Bradyrhizobium sp. WD16: one gene and its partners. The protein of the gene in region 2 interacts with the protein of the main gene of each other region in a pairwise test. Links are inferred from orthologs where the notes say so. Each region holds a gene or a part of one and is shown on either strand. Other genes may lie near its edges.

What was found.
Region 1: the proteins of DB459_RS20430 (region 2) and DB459_RS10010 interact in binary tests that used the Escherichia coli proteins (3 or more experiments, as listed by UniProt). The link is inferred for Bradyrhizobium sp. WD16 from one-to-one orthologs.
Region 3: the proteins of DB459_RS20430 (region 2) and DB459_RS22155 interact in binary tests that used the Escherichia coli proteins (3 or more experiments, as listed by UniProt). The link is inferred for Bradyrhizobium sp. WD16 from one-to-one orthologs.

The regions. Positions count from the first base shown.
Region 1 is NZ_CP028908.1:2,155,260-2,160,668, reverse strand. The notes cover bases 142-3,455. They hold DB459_RS10010 ([protein-PII] uridylyltransferase), read left to right. Parts: upstream 142-465; coding sequence 466-3,255; downstream 3,256-3,455. Other genes in these bases: DB459_RS10015 (OsmC family protein), read right to left, coding at 142-261. In the rest of the region: more of DB459_RS10015, read right to left, coding at 1-141; DB459_RS10005 (DUF1304 domain-containing protein), read left to right, coding at 3,464-3,826; DB459_RS10000 (transglycosylase domain-containing protein), read left to right, coding at 4,003-5,409.
Region 2 is NZ_CP028908.1:4,386,408-4,391,309, forward strand. The notes cover bases 1-2,807. They hold DB459_RS20430 (P-II family nitrogen regulator), read right to left. Parts: upstream 1,670-2,807; coding sequence 1,331-1,669; downstream 1-1,330. Other genes in these bases: glnA (type I glutamate--ammonia ligase), read right to left, coding at 1-1,210; DB459_RS20435 (NAD(P)H-hydrate dehydratase), read left to right, coding at 2,041-2,807. Also shown: more of DB459_RS20435, read left to right, coding at 2,808-3,531; DB459_RS20440 (multicopper oxidase family protein), read right to left, coding at 3,541-4,881. UniProt on the Escherichia coli protein: P-II indirectly controls the transcription of the glutamine synthetase gene (glnA). P-II prevents NR-II-catalyzed conversion of NR-I to NR-I-phosphate, the transcriptional activator of GlnA. When P-II is uridylylated to P-II-UMP, these events are reversed.
Region 3 is NZ_CP028908.1:4,784,462-4,789,555, reverse strand. What follows is about bases 808-3,806. They hold DB459_RS22155 (nitrogen regulation protein NR(II)), read left to right. Parts: upstream 808-1,717; coding sequence 1,718-2,896; downstream 2,897-3,806. Other genes in these bases: ntrC (nitrogen regulation protein NR(I)), read left to right, coding at 2,906-3,806; dusB (tRNA dihydrouridine synthase DusB), read left to right, coding at 808-1,721. In the rest of the region: DB459_RS22165 (bifunctional 2-C-methyl-D-erythritol 4-phosphate cytidylyltransferase/2-C-methyl-D-erythritol 2,4-cyclodiphosphate synthase), read right to left, coding at 1-408; more of dusB, read left to right, coding at 660-807; more of ntrC, read left to right, coding at 3,807-4,348; DB459_RS22145 (PAS domain-containing sensor histidine kinase), read left to right, coding at 4,535-5,094.

The DNA of each region.
Region 1 (5,409 bases), 2.2 Mb from region 2 along the record:
CGCAACCGATTTGAGGGTCACGCCCGCGCAAGCGACCAGGGCTTCCAGCAGCATGTCGCCGGAACACAGCTCCAGCCCGGAGCCGCCGGCGCCGGGATGCAATCCCGCCGCCGCCATCGCCCGCCCGGTCTCGAGGCGGCAGGCGATGCCGTCCTCATCGAGGCTGCCGCTGGCCCGCAACGTGATCCGCGCGCTCTGCGGATCGGCCCGATAGCGCTCCTTGAACGGCGCCTGCAGGGCGCGCAACTCGGCGGCATCCATCCCGGTCTCCTGTTGTTTCGATCGCTGCGGGCAGGCCGGCGGGCCGCCCCAGGAGGGGGTTGTAGCACCGCCGCCGCGGTCGGTGTAGCCGCCGCCCGGCACCGGCGGGGCGAGGATCACCCGGCCGTGAAGGCGCCCGCCCGGGGCCCGGTGCCCGGCCGCGAAACGCGTGACAGCGAGAGCTCCGTCCGATATCCCGATGTCATGGACAGCGCCGTGATCGCCGAACCTGCCCCGCCGCCCGCCTTCGACACGGCGCGGATCGAGGGTGCCATCGCAGACCTCGCCAAGACCCATGCCGGCCGGGAGGATGCGTTCCGCGCTGCCCTCGCCCAGCTCCTGAAGATCGAGACGGCGCAGGCGCGCGAGACAGTGCAGGCGCAGCTTCTCAAGGACCGTCACGGCCGGCGCTGCGCCGAGCAGCTTTGCGATATCCAGGACGCCGTGATCCGTCTCCTCTTCAATGCGGCGACGCGTTACCTCTACCGCTCCGAAACGCCATCGGAGGCCGAACGGATGTCCGTCGTCGCCACCGGCGGCTATGGCCGCGGCTTGATGGCGCCACAATCCGACATCGATCTATTGTTCCTGCTGCCTTACAAGCAGACCGCCTGGGGCGAACAGGTGGCCGAGGCCATCCTCTATTGCCTTTGGGACATGGGGCTGAAGGTCGGTCATGCCACGCGGTCCATCGACGAGAGCATCCGTCAGGCGCGCGCCGACATGACCATTCGCACCGCGCTGCTCGAGACACGCTTCCTGACCGGCGACCGGGCGCTCTACGACGAACTGGTGCTGCGCTTCGACAAGAATATCGTGCAGGGCACCGCGGCGGAATTTGTCGCCGCCAAGCTCGCTGAACGCGAAGAGCGCCATCGCCGCGCCGGCCAGTCCCGCTACCTGGTCGAGCCCAACGTCAAGGACGGCAAGGGCGGCCTACGCGACCTGCATACTCTGTTCTGGATGGCGAAATACGTCTACCAGGTGCGCGACGCAGAGGAACTGGTGAAGCGCGGCGTGTTCGACGCCCATGAATACCGGACCTTCAGGCGCTGCGAAGATTTCCTGTGGTCTGTCCGCTGCAACATTCATTTTTTCACCGGACGTGCGGAGGAGCGGCTGTCCTTCGACATGCAGCGCGAGATCGCGCAGCGCCTCGGCTACACCTCTCATCCGGGGATGCAGGATGTCGAGCGCTTCATGAAGCACTACTTCCTCGTCGCCAAAGAGGTCGGCAACCTCACCGCCATCCTCTGTGCCAAACTGGAGGACCAGCAGGCGAAGCCTGCACCGGTGCTGAGCCGGGTGATCGCGCGGCTGCGGCCCGGCGCCGGGCGGCACCGGCTGCGCGACAATCCGGATTTCATCGTCGACAATAACCGAATCAATCTCGCCTCACCCGACGTCTTCAAGCGCGCCCCGATCAATCTGATCCGCATCTTCCATCTGGCGCAGAAGAACAACCTCGCCTTTCATCCCGACGCCATGCGAACGGCGACGCGTTCGCTACCGCTGATCAACGAGAAGCTGCGGGAGAACCCCGAAGCCAACAAGCTGTTTCTCGAGATCCTGACCTCGAACGATGCCGAGATCGTGCTGCGAAGAATGAACGAGACCGGCGTGCTCGGTCACTTCATCCGCGCCTTCGGCAAGATCGTATCGATGATGCAGTTCAACATGTATCATCACTACACGGTCGACGAGCATCTGATCCGCTGCATCGGCATCCTCCAGGAGATCGAGCGCGGCGGCAATGACGAATTCGTCCTGTCCAGCGCCCTGATACGCAAGATCAGGCCGGAGCATCGCGTCGTGATCTACGTGGCGGTGTTCCTCCACGACATCGCCAAGGGCCGCCCGGAGGACCATTCGGTGGGCGGCGCCAAGGTGGCGCGACGGCTCTGTCCGCGGTTCGGCCTCAGCCCCGCCGACACCGAACTGGTGGCCTGGCTGATCGACGAGCATCTGACGATGTCGACGGTGGCGCAATCGCGCGACCTCTCGGACCGCAAGACCATCGAGAATTTCGCCGCAGTGGTGCAGACGTTGGAGCAGCTCAAGCTGCTCACCATCCTGACCACGGCCGACATCCGCGGCGTCGGACCCGGGGTGTGGAACGGCTGGAAAGCGCAGCTGCTACGCACCCTTTATTATGAAACCGAACCGGTGCTGACCGGCGGCTTTTCCGAGGTCAACCGTGCTCAGCGCATCGCTGCAGCCCAGGCGGAATTCCGCTCACAATTCACCGAATGGCCGGAGGCCGAAGTCTCCGCTTATGTGGCGCGGCATTATCCCGCCTACTGGCTCAAGGTCGATCTGGCGCACAAGATCCGTCACGCCCGCTTCGTGCGGACGAGCGAACAGGCCGGCCACAAGCTCGCGGTCAATGTCGGTTTCGACGAGGCGCGAGGCGTCACCGAGCTCACGATCCTGGCGCCCGACCACCCCTGGCTGTTGTCGGTGATTGCCGGCGCCTGCGCGTCGGCCGGAGCCAATATCGTCGATGCCCAGATCTATACCACCACTGACGGGCTGGCCCTCGACACCATCGCCATTTCCCGCGAATACGATCGCGACGAGGACGAAGCGCGTCGCGCCACGCGGATCGGCGAGATGATCGAGCAGGTGTTGGAAGGCAAGCTGCGGCTACCCGAGGTGGTGGCGAAGCGCGCGGCTGCCAAGCCGAAGCACCGCGCCTTCACCGTCGAGCCGGAAGTGACCCTCAACAATCAGTGGTCGGACCGCTACACGGTGGTCGAGGTTTCGGGCCTCGACCGGCCTGGCCTGCTCTATCAACTCACCACGGCCATTTCGAAGCTCAACCTCAATATCGCCTCGGCCCACGTGGCGACCTTCGGCGAGCGTGCCCGCGACGTGTTTTACGTGACCGACCTGCTCGGCGCCCAGATCACTGCGCCGACCCGCCAGGCCGCGATCAAGCGTGCACTGGTGCATCTGCTCGCCAACGGCGAGGCCGCTCAGCCGGCAGCTTGATTTCAGGGCGGACAAGCAGCCCAATCATCGACTATCATGCTTGGCCCTGTGCCGGGCATTCGCGTCCGACCGTCAGTCGCAGACGCAAGGGACACTAAGCTAGTCCGGCTTAGGTCTCGCAATTGCCTAAGGAGCCTGCCGCAAGGGATAGGCAATTGCGAGACGCCACACTAGTCTGGGCGCCGGATCGAACGGGGGGGACTGATTTATGGTTGTGATCGCCGTAGTTCTCGTCGCGCTGGTCGCGCTGGAGCACGTCTACATCCTTGTGCTGGAGATGTTTCTCTGGACCAAGCCTGCCGGGCTGCGTGCCTTTGGACAGACCAAGGAGCAGGCCGAGGCGGGAAAGGTGCTGGCCGCCAATCAGGGTCTCTACAACGGTTTTCTTGCTGCCGGCCTGATCTGGGGCCTGCTCCATCCAGAGGCGACAACCGGTTTCCAGATCAAGGCGTTCTTCCTGATCTGCATTCTCCTCGCGGGGCTCTATGGCGGCTACTCGGTAAAGCCGAAGATCATCCTGGTGCAGGCGGTTCCGGCGCTGCTGGCGCTCGCGGCGCTGTGGTTTTCCTGAGCGCGCGCAGTTGTGAAGAGCTGCAGCCTGCCGCCGGCGCCGCGCCCGTAAACAGCCATTAACTTCTGCTTAACCCCGCTTTAAACCGCGCGTCGCTAGCATGCGGCGGGCGGGCATGCGCCGGAACAGCCGGGTTTCGGTTCTCCGCGACGGTCATGCTCGGAGAGGCGGGGTTGATGGAATCAGCACGGCGAAAAGGCGGCGTACGCCGCGAGCCAAGGTTCGGCCCGAGCTCCTCGCTCGGCGACCTGCGGCTCGGCGCCGACGATCGCGTGCCGACATCGGAGGACGACAAGCCAAGGCGCCGCCGCGCATCGTCCGACCAGGATGCGCCGCGGGAGCGCAAACCGCGCAAGCGCGGGAATGCTTCACGTTCACGCCCGTCGTGGCCGCGGCTTGGCCGGCTGGTCTACTGGGGCGCAGTGCTCGGCTTGTGGGGCATCATCGCGGTAGTCGGGCTCGTCGTCTATGTCGGCGCTCACCTGCCGCCGATCCAGTCGCTGGAAATCCCGAAGCGCCCACCGACCATCCAGATCACGGGCCTCGACGGCAGCGTGCTCGCCAGCCGCGGCGAGATGGCCGGCACCAATGTGGCGCTGAAGGAGCTGCCGCCATTCCTGCCGAAGGCGTTCATCGCCATCGAGGATCGCCGCTTCTATTCGCATTTCGGTATCGACCCCATGGGCATCGCCCGTGCGGCCGTCACCAACCTGCTTCATCGCGGCGTCTCTCAGGGCGGTTCGACCCTGACCCAGCAGCTCGCCAAGAATCTGTTCCTGACCCAGGAACGCACGATGCAGCGCAAGCTGCAGGAAGCCGAGCTCGCGATCTGGCTGGAGCGCAAATACTCCAAGGCCCAGATCCTCGAACTCTATCTCAATCGCGTCTATTTCGGCTCTGGCGCCTATGGCGTTGAGGCGGCGGCGCAGCGCTATTTCGGCAAGTCGGCGCGCAATGTCACCATCGCCGAGGCGGCCATGCTCGCCGGCCTCGTCAAATCGCCGTCGCGCCTTGCGCCCAACCGCAATCCCGACGGCGCCGAGCGGCGCGCCCAGACCGTACTCTCCGCCATGGCCGATGCCGGCTTCATCACCGAGGCCCAGGCCAAGGCCAATCTCGGCCATCCCGAATATGCGGTGAAACCGGTCGGCGCCGGCACCGTCAACTACGTCGCCGACTGGATCGGCGAGGAACTCGACGATCTGATCGGGCAGATCGACCAGGACGTCACGGTCGAAACCACGATCGATCCCCGACTGCAGTCCATCGCGGAAGCCGCGGTGATCGACGAGCTCGCCGCCAAGAGCGTCAAATTCAACGTCTCCCAGGGCGCGCTGGTGGCGATGACGCCGGACGGTGCGGTGCGGGCACTGATCGGCGGCCGCAATTACAGCGAAAGCCAGTTCAATCGCGCAGTCACCGCCAAGCGCCAGCCCGGCTCGGCGTTCAAGCCTTTCGTCTACCTCACCGCCATGGAGCAGGGTCTGACGCCCGAGACCGTGCGTCAGGACGCGCCGCTCGATCTCAAGGGCTGGAAACCGGAGAATTACACCCACCAGTATTTCGGCTCCGTCACCCTGACC
Region 2 (4,902 bases):
CTTCCTTCGGCAGGTCGTACAGATCCTTGTCCATGGCCGCGCCCGGATCGATCTTGTTCTTGATGCCGTCGAGGCCGGCCATCAGCATCGCCGCAAAGCCGAGATAGGGGTTCGCGGCCGGATCCGGGAAGCGGACTTCGACGCGCTTGGCCTTCGGCGAGGTGGTGTAGGGGATGCGGCAGGAGGCCGAGCGGTTGCGCGCCGAATAGGCGAGCAGCACCGGCGCTTCATAGCCCGGGACCAGACGCTTGTAGGAGTTGGTCGACGGGTTGGTGAAGGCGTTGATGGCCTTGGCGTGCTTGATGATGCCGCCGATGTAGAACAGGCAGGTCTCGGAGAGGTCGGCATACTTGTTGCCGGCGAACACCGGCTTGCCGTCCTTCCAGATCGACTGGTGCACGTGCATGCCCGAGCCGTTGTCGCCATAGACCGGCTTCGGCATGAAGGTGGCCGTCTTGCCGTAGATGTGCGCGACCTGGTGGATGCAGTACTTGTAGACCTGCATCTGGTCGGCCATCAGCGTCAGGGTGTCGAACTTCATGCCGAGTTCGTGCTGGGCGGAGGCGACCTCGTGGTGGTGCTTCTCGACCTTGACGCCCATCTTGGCCATGGCGCCGAGCATCTCGGAGCGCATGTCCTGGACGCTGTCCTGCGGCGGCACCGGGAAGTAGCCGGCCTTGGTGCGGATGCGGTGGCCGAGGTTGCCGCCTTCGTAGTCGGTGTCGGAGTTGGTCGGCAGTTCGACCTGGTCGAGCTTGAAGCCGGTGTTGTAGGGGGTCGCCGCATAGCGGACGTCGTCGAACACGAAGAATTCGGCTTCCGGACCGACGAACACCGTGTCGCCCACGCCCATGGACTTGACCATGGCCTCGGCCTTCTTGGCGATGCCGCGCGGATCGCGGTTGTAGGGCTCGCCGGTGGTCGGCTCGAGCACGTCGCAGGTCAGCACCAGCGTGGTCTCGGCGAAGAAGGGGTCGATCGATGCCGTAACCGGGTCCGGCATCAGGCACATGTCGGATTCATTGATGGCCTTCCAGCCAGCGATCGACGAACCGTCGAACATGACGCCTTCCGCGAAGGTCTCTTCCTCGATCATGCTGACGTCGAACGTCACGTGCTGCCACTTGCCGCGCGGGTCGGTAAAGCGGAAGTCGACATACTTGACGTCGTTGTCCTTGATCGTCTTGAGAACGTCTTTGGCGGTCTTCATGAGTACCCCTTGTCGTTACAGGTCGTGAAAGTCTTCACAAATCGTGAGAGGCTTGTGATGCGGCAGCGAATGCGGCCGAATGGCGGGAGGGCAGTCGGAAAAGTCGTCGGGTGTTTTTGCTCAAATAGCGTCGAGGCCGGATTCTCCAGTTCTGATGCGGATGGCTTCCTCGATATTGGACACGAAGATCTTGCCGTCGCCGATCCGGCCGGTCTGCGCGGCACGGCGGATAGCATCGATTGCCTTCTCGACCAACTCGTCGGAGATCACAATTTCGATTTTCACCTTGGGAAGAAAATCGACGATGTATTCCGCGCCCCGGTAGAGTTCGGCGTGGCCCTTCTGCCGTCCGAAGCCCTTGGCCTCGGTAACGGTGATGCCTTGCAGTCCAACCTCCTGGAGCGCTTCCTTCACCTCGTCGAGCTTGAAGGGCTTGATGATGGCCTCGATCTTCTTCACCTGAATCTCCCCGGCACTTCCAAAGCATGCAGCAGCCTGTCGTAGCACCGGACGTGCTGATCTGCCCGGCTGCGCAGCGGCGCCCCGCAACCGACGACGGATCAGCCCCATTCGCCGCGGTCGGCTGCGAGAGGCCAATTGCGGCCTGCTAAAAGCAGGGTCTGTGCCAACTTGGAAGGCATCTGGATTGTGGAGTATTATCAGCTTGTTAAATGGCCGGCGCGGAGCTTTTTTGCAGGTATCGCGGCCAGCGTCTGCCGTCTTTTTGTGCTGTCAGCTTAATTTTTAGGCTGATTTTTCGCGGTCCGGGCTGTGCTGGATCAAGTTTCGGCTGTTTGCCTGCGGATGAGGCGGCAAACCGGAGGCGGTATATGGAACTCCTGACGTCTGCGGAAATGGGGCGGGCCGACGCGCTGACCATCGGGGCGGGGACGGCCGGCTTCGTGCTGATGTCCCAGGCGGGACGGGCGGTGGCCGATGCTGCCGCCGAACTGGCGCCGGTCGGGCCGGTTCTGGTGGTGGCCGGCCCGGGCAACAATGGCGGCGACGGCTTCGTCGCGGCGACCGAGCTCGCGGCGCGCGGACGCCGGGTCGCAGTCATGCTGCTCGGCGACCGCGCCCGGCTCAAGGGTGATGCCGCCCGCGCGGCCGCGGGCTGGAGCGGGGACGTCGTTGCCGCGGATGCCGGCGCGGTCGGTCATCCCGCCCTCATCATCGACGCCCTGTTCGGCGCCGGTCTCGACCGTGAGGTCGCCGGCGCGGCCCTGGAGCTGATCCGCGCCGTCAATGCCAGCGGCGTCCCGGTGCTCGCCGTCGACCTGCCGAGCGGGGTCAACGGCACCACCGGCGCGGTCATGGGCGAGGCGGTGCGCGCCAGCGCAAGCGTGACCTTCTTCCGCCGCAAGCCGGGCCATCTGTTGTTGCCCGGCCGCCTGCGCTGCGGACCGGTGCGGGTCGCCGAGATCGGCATCGCCGCGTCGGTCCTCGATGTCGTCGCGCCGCAGACCTTCGAGAACATCCCGGAGCTGTGGCGCGCGCGGGTGCCGGTGCCGCGGATCGACGGCCACAAGTATTCCCGCGGCCATGCCGTCGTGGTGTCCGGCGGCATGGCCGCGACCGGCGCGGCCCGGCTCGCGGCGCGGGCGGCGTTGCGCGGCGGGGCGGGGCTCGTCACCGTGGCATCGCCGCGAGCGGCGCTGGCGGTCAATGCCGCGGCGCTCACGGCGGTGATGGTGCGGCCGATCGACGGCGCCGTCGAACTTGCGGCCCTGCTCGCCGATCGCCGCCACAACGCCTGCATCATCGGGCCCGGGGCCGGGGTCGGCGTCGAGACTCGTGACCTGGTGCTCACCGCCCTCGGCGATGGTCGCGGCGTGGTGCTCGATGCCGATGCCCTCACCAGCTTCGCGAGCGCTCCCGCCGACCTGTTCGACGCGGTGAAGGCGTTTCACGATCCGCAGGTGGTGATGACGCCGCATGAAGGAGAGTTTTCTCGTATTTTCAATGAATTGAAAAGAGAAGATAAAGTTCATTCAAAACTTGAACGGGCGCGCCTCGCGGCTCAGTCCAGTGGCGCCGTCGTGCTGCTCAAGGGGCCCGACACCGTGATCGCTGCTCCTGACGGCCGGGCGGCCATCACCGCCAATGCGCCGCCCTGGCTGGCCACGGCCGGCTCCGGCGATGTTCTGTCGGGCATCATCGGCGGCCTGCTGGCCCAGGCGGTTCCGGCCTTCGAGGCGGCGTGCATGGCCGCCTGGATGCACGGCGAGGCCGGTGGCGAGGCCGGCCCCGGCCTGATCGCCGAGGACCTGCCCGAGGCGTTGCCCAAGGTGTTCAGGCGATTGTTCGCAGGGCTCGCCTGACACAGCTTCTCATTCCACCATGTACCAGCGGGCGAGGCGCGGCGCGTCCCAGCGCGTCGCCATGGCTTCGATCAGCCAGGGGCCCGCCTGATCGGCCAGGAAGGCGACGCGCTGGGTCGCGCCGCCGGCCAGCAGCAGGGTGTCGAGCCAGAACGGTTTCCAGCCGTCGTCCAGCCGGTCGAGCCAGCGGAAGGCGTGGCCATGGAGATGGAAGGTCACCGGCTCGGGGGCGGGATTGCTGATCGCCACGACGCCGACGCGACCTCGCTTGATGCGGAACGCGGGCGCGGCCGTCGCATTGAGGTTCGCCGGCCGCAGCCATTCGTTGCCCGCGGAGCCCGGTTTGACATCGAGCGGCAGGTCGATCCGCAGCGCCGACGCGAGGTCGAGCTTCGCCGGCAGCCCATTGTCGGGCAGCGGGTCGGGCGGCGGCAGCGGCGCGGGGCGCACCGGATCTTCGGCGCCGTAGACGAGGCGGGCGATCGGCCGCGGCGCCTGGCCGTCGTGAAGCTGGAGGACGGCGACGGCACCGGGCCGCAGCACGGCGTCGACGAAGGCGTCGACTCGGCTGCCCGGCGCCAGCGTCAGCTGGCCGTCGCGGCTGATGAAGGGTTCGGCGGGCTGGCCGTCGATCGCCATCACCCGCACCTCGTGGCCATCCAGCCGCAGTGCGATCGGCGCACGCTGGCAGCCATTGATGAAGCGCAGCCGCAGCCGCTGGTGGCTGCGGACCGCGATGTCCAGCGACGGCCGACCGTTGATGGTGAAGAGGGCCGGCGAGGCTGTGGCCGCCGTGCCCGGCGCGGCGGTGCCGCCATTTTGCGCAAGGCGCCAGTCCTCGATCAGCATGAGGATGTCGCGGTCGACCGCCACCGCGTCGCGTTCGGCCACGGTGAGGCCGAGCGCCGGCAGCGCGTGGTCCTGGCCGTCGCCGAGCAGCCGGGCGTCGCACAGCACCGTGCCGGCGTGGCGCAGCGCCAGCGCCGCGGTCGTGGTCTGGCCGGGGAGCAGCGGCGGCCGCGCCGCCAGCGGCTCGATCGCGGCTCCGCCGCCGCCGCGCCAGCTCAGCGCCAGCGGCGCGGCGACGGCGTTGTCGAGGCTGAGCTGAAGCTCGCTGCCCTGAAGGAGCGGCGAGGGGAGCGCGGTCTCGAACATCCAGCCGGCGGCTTGGGAGCCGTCGCCGCGCAGGTCGATGCCGCCCGGCTTGACCCGGAGTGACAGGACCGGTCGCGTCGCCTCGACCGGTCCCCTGGCCGGGGCGGGCTGGCTGGCCGCAGGCCGCGGCAGGGCGGCGGCGAGGGCGCCGGCCAGCACGGCGCGGCGGTCGGGGCGCAGGTTTCTCAATGTCATGATCGATGCGGACCATGTCGG
Region 3 (5,094 bases), 400 kb from region 2 along the record:
CGCAACCACCGGGATCGCGGCGCCGGTCCGGGCCGCTGCGGCGACAGCGCGGGAAATCACCGCAGGCGTGACGAAGGCGCGCGCCGCGTCGTGGATCAGAACAATGTCGGGGGGATCGGCCGCAAGCGCTTCGAGCCCGGCGCGCACGGAGCCCTGGCGGGTGGCGCCGCCGCTCACCGGGGGAAGGTGGCGAAGTCCTCGCACCGCCTCCTCGAAAATCCCGGAATCGTCGGGATTGAGCACGGGCTGGACCAATGCAATTTCCGCATGGTTGCAAAACGGCGCCATGGCCCGGGCAATCACGGTGCGCCCACCGATCGTCCGGTACTGCTTCGGCCCACCCGCACCGGCCCGCAGGCCGCGTCCGGCGGCAACGATGATGACGGCGGCTTTCGGGGCTAGGCTCATGAGATTGCTCGAAATTCTTAAAGAAGGCGGGGCAGGCGAGGGGGCCGTGGACGGGCCCAAGGGCGCTCGACGCAAAGCCCCATAGCACGGCCGACGGGAGATTCCGCACGAATCCGTGACTGTGCGTAAAGCCCACGCAATTTGCTGCAGCGCACTTGAAAGTCGCCGCCAATTGTCTAAACTGTAGGCATGTCGCGCAGATGCATAAAAGATATGCGACAGAGGCCGCAATGACGCGGCGCTTATAGGCAATGAGAAGAGTTTTGGCAGCCACCGCCAGCCCGACGTGCGAATCGTTTGCGAGCACGCCTTTCTCGATCGGCGGAGTCAGCCTCCCCAACAGGGTGCTGCTCGCCCCCATGTCGGGCATCACCGACGCACCGGTGCGCCGGCTCGCCGCGGAATTGGGCGCCGGACTCGTCGTCTCCGAAATGACGGCCAGCGAAGATCTCGCCCAGGGGTTGCGTCGCTCGCGGCTGCGCAGCGAGGCCACCGGGGTCGGTCCCCATGTGGTCCAGCTCGCCGGCTGTGAGTCCCGCTGGATGGCCGAAGGCGCCCGGATTGCCGAAGAGGCCGGCGCCGACATCATCGACATCAATATGGGATGCCCGGCGCGGCACGTGACCGGCGGACAGTCCGGTTCGGCCCTGATGCGCGACCTCGATCACGCCCTCGGACTGATCGAGGCCACGGTGTCCGCCGTTCGCGTGCCGGTGACCCTGAAAATGCGTCTGGGCTGGGACGAGCGCAGTCTCAATGCGCCCGAACTCGCCCGTCGCGCCGAGGCTGCCGGCATCCGCATGATCACCGTGCACGGCCGCACCCGCTGTCAGTTCTACAAGGGCGAGGCGGACTGGTCGGCAGTGCGCCGGGTCCGCGAGGCGACGCGCCTGCCGCTGGTCGTCAATGGCGACATCACCTCGTTCGAACGCGCGCTCGCCGCACTGGAGCTGTCCGGCGCCGATGCGGTGATGATCGGCCGCGGCGCCCAGGGCCAGCCCTGGCTGCCCGGTCAGATTGCACGGCGCCTGCACACCGGCAACGTCGAGGCGGTGCCGCCGCTCGTGACGCAACTCGCGCTGTTGCGACGCCTCTATGACGAAGTGCTGGCCCACTACGGCGTCAGAGTCGGGCTGCGCCACGCCCGCAAGCATCTGGGCTGGGCGCTCGACGTCGCGGCGCGCAGTTGCGCGGCGCCCGCCGAGCGGCTGGCCCACTGGCGCGGCAAGATCCTGACCGCCGAGGACAGCGGCTTCGTGCACCGCGCTCTCGATGCCGCGTTCGATGATTTCGCATGGAGATCCGCCGCATGACCATGGCTGCAGAAAACCGCGTCGCGCTGAACAGCGACAGCGAGGCGATCCTCAACGCGCTGCCCAACCCGGTGATGCTCGTCGGGCCGGACGGCAAGATCGTCGAAGCCAATATGGCTGTCGAATCCTTCTTCGAGACTTCGATCCAGCTGCTGCAGCGCCAGTCGCTGAAGGATCTCGTGCCGTTCGGCAGTCCGCTCCTGGCGCTGATCGACCAGGTCCGCCAGAACAACGCCGCGGTCAACGAATACAAGGTTGATCTCGGCACCCCGCGGATGGGCGGCGTGCGGCAGGTCGACCTGCATGTGGCGCCGGTGACCGAGCGGCCGGGCCATATCGTGGTGATGCTGCAGGAGCGCACCATCGCCGACAAGATGGACCGCCAGCTGACCCACCGCAGCGCAGCGCGCTCGGTGATCGCGCTCGCCGCGATGCTGGCCCACGAGATCAAGAATCCGCTGTCGGGAATTCGCGGCGCAGCGCAGCTGCTCGAGCAGGCGGCATCGCCCGAGGACCGCACCTTGACGCGGCTGATCTGCGACGAGGCGGACCGCATCGTCACCCTGGTCGATCGCATGGAAGTGTTCGGCGACGAGCGGCCGGTGCCGCGCGGCCCGGTGAACATCCATTCGGTTCTCGATCACGTCAAACGCCTGGCCCAGTCCGGCTTCGCCCGCGAGATCAAGTTCGTCGAGGACTACGATCCGTCGCTGCCGCCGGTGCTCGCCAACCAGGACCAGCTCATCCAGGTCTTCCTCAACCTCGTCAAGAACGCAGCTGAAGCCGTGGCGGACCTCGGCAGCGACGCGGAGATCCAGCTCACCACCGCGTTCCGGCCCGGCGTGCGGCTGTCGGTGCCCGGCAAGAAATCGCGGGTGTCGCTGCCGCTGGAATTCTGCGTCAAGGACAACGGTCCCGGCGTGCCCGAAGACCTGATGCCCAACCTGTTCGATCCCTTCGTCACCACCAAGCCGACCGGCAGCGGCCTCGGGCTGGCGCTGGTCGCCAAGATCGTCGGCGATCACGGCGGGATCATCGAATGCGAGTCGGTGCCGCGGCGGACGATCTTCCGCGTGCTGCTGCCCATGTACAACGAAGCCAATATCCAGGCTCACAACAACAACGGCAATGGCGGATCGGGACCGTCGGCGTCGTCCAACCATCGTGCAGGATGAGATTCGAAGATGGCTACAGGTAGCATTCTGGTCGCAGACGACGACACCGCCATTCGGACGGTGCTCAATCAGGCCCTGTCCCGTGCGGGCTATGAGGTGCGGCTCACGGGTAATGCCGCGACGCTGTGGCGCTGGGTCAGCCAGGGCGAAGGCGATCTCGTCATCACCGACGTGGTGATGCCGGACGAAAACGCCTTCGACCTGCTGCCGCGGATCAAGAAGATGCGGCCGAACCTGCCGGTCATCGTCATGAGCGCGCAGAACACCTTCATGACGGCGATCCGCGCCTCCGAGCGCGGCGCCTATGAATATCTGCCCAAGCCGTTCGACCTGAAGGAGCTGATCGCCATCGTCGGCCGTGCGCTCGCCGAGCCCAAGGAGCGGGCGGCCCACCACGCCGACGAGAACGAATTCGATTCGATCCCGCTGGTCGGCCGCTCGCCGGCGATGCAGGAGATCTACCGGGTGCTGGCGCGCCTGATGCAGACCGACCTCACGGTGATGATCTCCGGCGAATCCGGCACCGGCAAGGAACTGGTGGCGCGCGCGCTGCACGACTACGGCAAGCGCCGCAACGGTCCCTTCGTCGCGGTCAACATGGCGGCGATTCCGCGCGACCTCATCGAGTCCGAACTGTTCGGCCACGAGCGCGGCGCCTTCACCGGCGCCAATACGAGGGCGACCGGCCGTTTCGAGCAGGCCGAAGGCGGCACGCTGTTCCTCGACGAGATCGGCGACATGCCGATGGAGGCGCAGACCCGACTGTTGCGGGTGCTGCAGCAGGGCGAATACACCACGGTCGGCGGCCGCACGCCGATCAAGACCGACGTGCGCATCGTCGCGGCCAGCAACAAGGACCTGCGCATCCTGATCCAGCAGGGCCTGTTCCGCGAAGACCTGTTCTTCCGCCTCAACGTCGTGCCGCTGCGGCTGCCGCCGCTGCGCGAACGCATCGAGGACTTGCCGGACCTCGTTCGTCACTTCTTCGCGCTTGCCGAGAAGGACGGACTGCCGCCCAAGAAGCTCGATGCCCAGGCGCTGGAGCGGCTCAAGCAGCACCGATGGCCCGGCAACGTCCGCGAACTCGAAAATCTCGCGCGCCGGCTGGCGGCGCTCTATCCCCAGGATGTCATCACCGGCTCGGTGATCGAAGGCGAACTGGCACCGCCGACGGTGACTTCGGGCAGCAGTTCGCCCCAGACGGTGGACAATCTCGGCGGCGCGGTGGAGACCTATCTCTCGACCCATTTCGCCGGCTTCCCCAACGGCATGCCGCCGCCGGGGCTCTATCACCGCATCCTGCGCGAGATCGAGGTGCCGCTGCTCACCGCCGCCCTGGCGGTGACGCGGGGCAACCAGATCCGGGCCGCCGACCTCCTCGGGCTCAACCGCAACACCCTGCGCAAGAAGATCAGGGACCTCGATATCCAGGTCTTCCGCACCGGCGGCTGAGAGACGAAGGATCCCGGGAAAAAATCCCGGGATAAATCGGACAAAAGCCGGGCGGGGCCTTTTCTGGCCCGCCGCGCCGTGGAATTGTCGCAATTCGGCAACACATTGTTGTAGCTTTGCATCAGTTGAGCCTGTTCCGACGCTCCGACTGAACTTTCCCCAGCGCCTCGGCGACCGTCTTTTGGAATGACTACGGCAGAAACGTCGGCAGCCACCTTCGATCACTCGTTTGGAGAGCCGCGTGGCTGGTCGCTGCGCCGGCTGCTGGTGCCGTTGGCCGTCGGCCTCGCCCTGCTGTCGGCCTTCCTGACCTTCGTGGTCCTCACCGAACTGACCCCGATCCGGGCCACCGACCGCGTCGTCACCACCTTCCTGGCCATCAACACCGGCACCATCCTGATGCTGGTCGCGATCATCGTCCGGGAAATCTGGAAGGTGATCCAGGCCCGCCGGCGCGGCCGCGCCGCCGCCCGGCTGCATGTCCAGATCGTCGCGCTGTTCTCGTTCATCGCCGTGCTGCCGGCCGTGCTGGTGTCGATCGTCGCCAACGTCACCATCGACCGCGGCCTCGACCGCCTGTTCTCGGTCCGTACCCGGGCGGTCATCGAGAATTCGCTGATCGTCGCCAACGCCTATCTGCACGAACACGGTCAGCTTATCCGCGGCGACATCATCGGCATGGCCAGCGACATCGCGCGGGCGCGGCCGCTGTTCGATCAGGACCGGGCCTCGTTCCGCGAACTTCT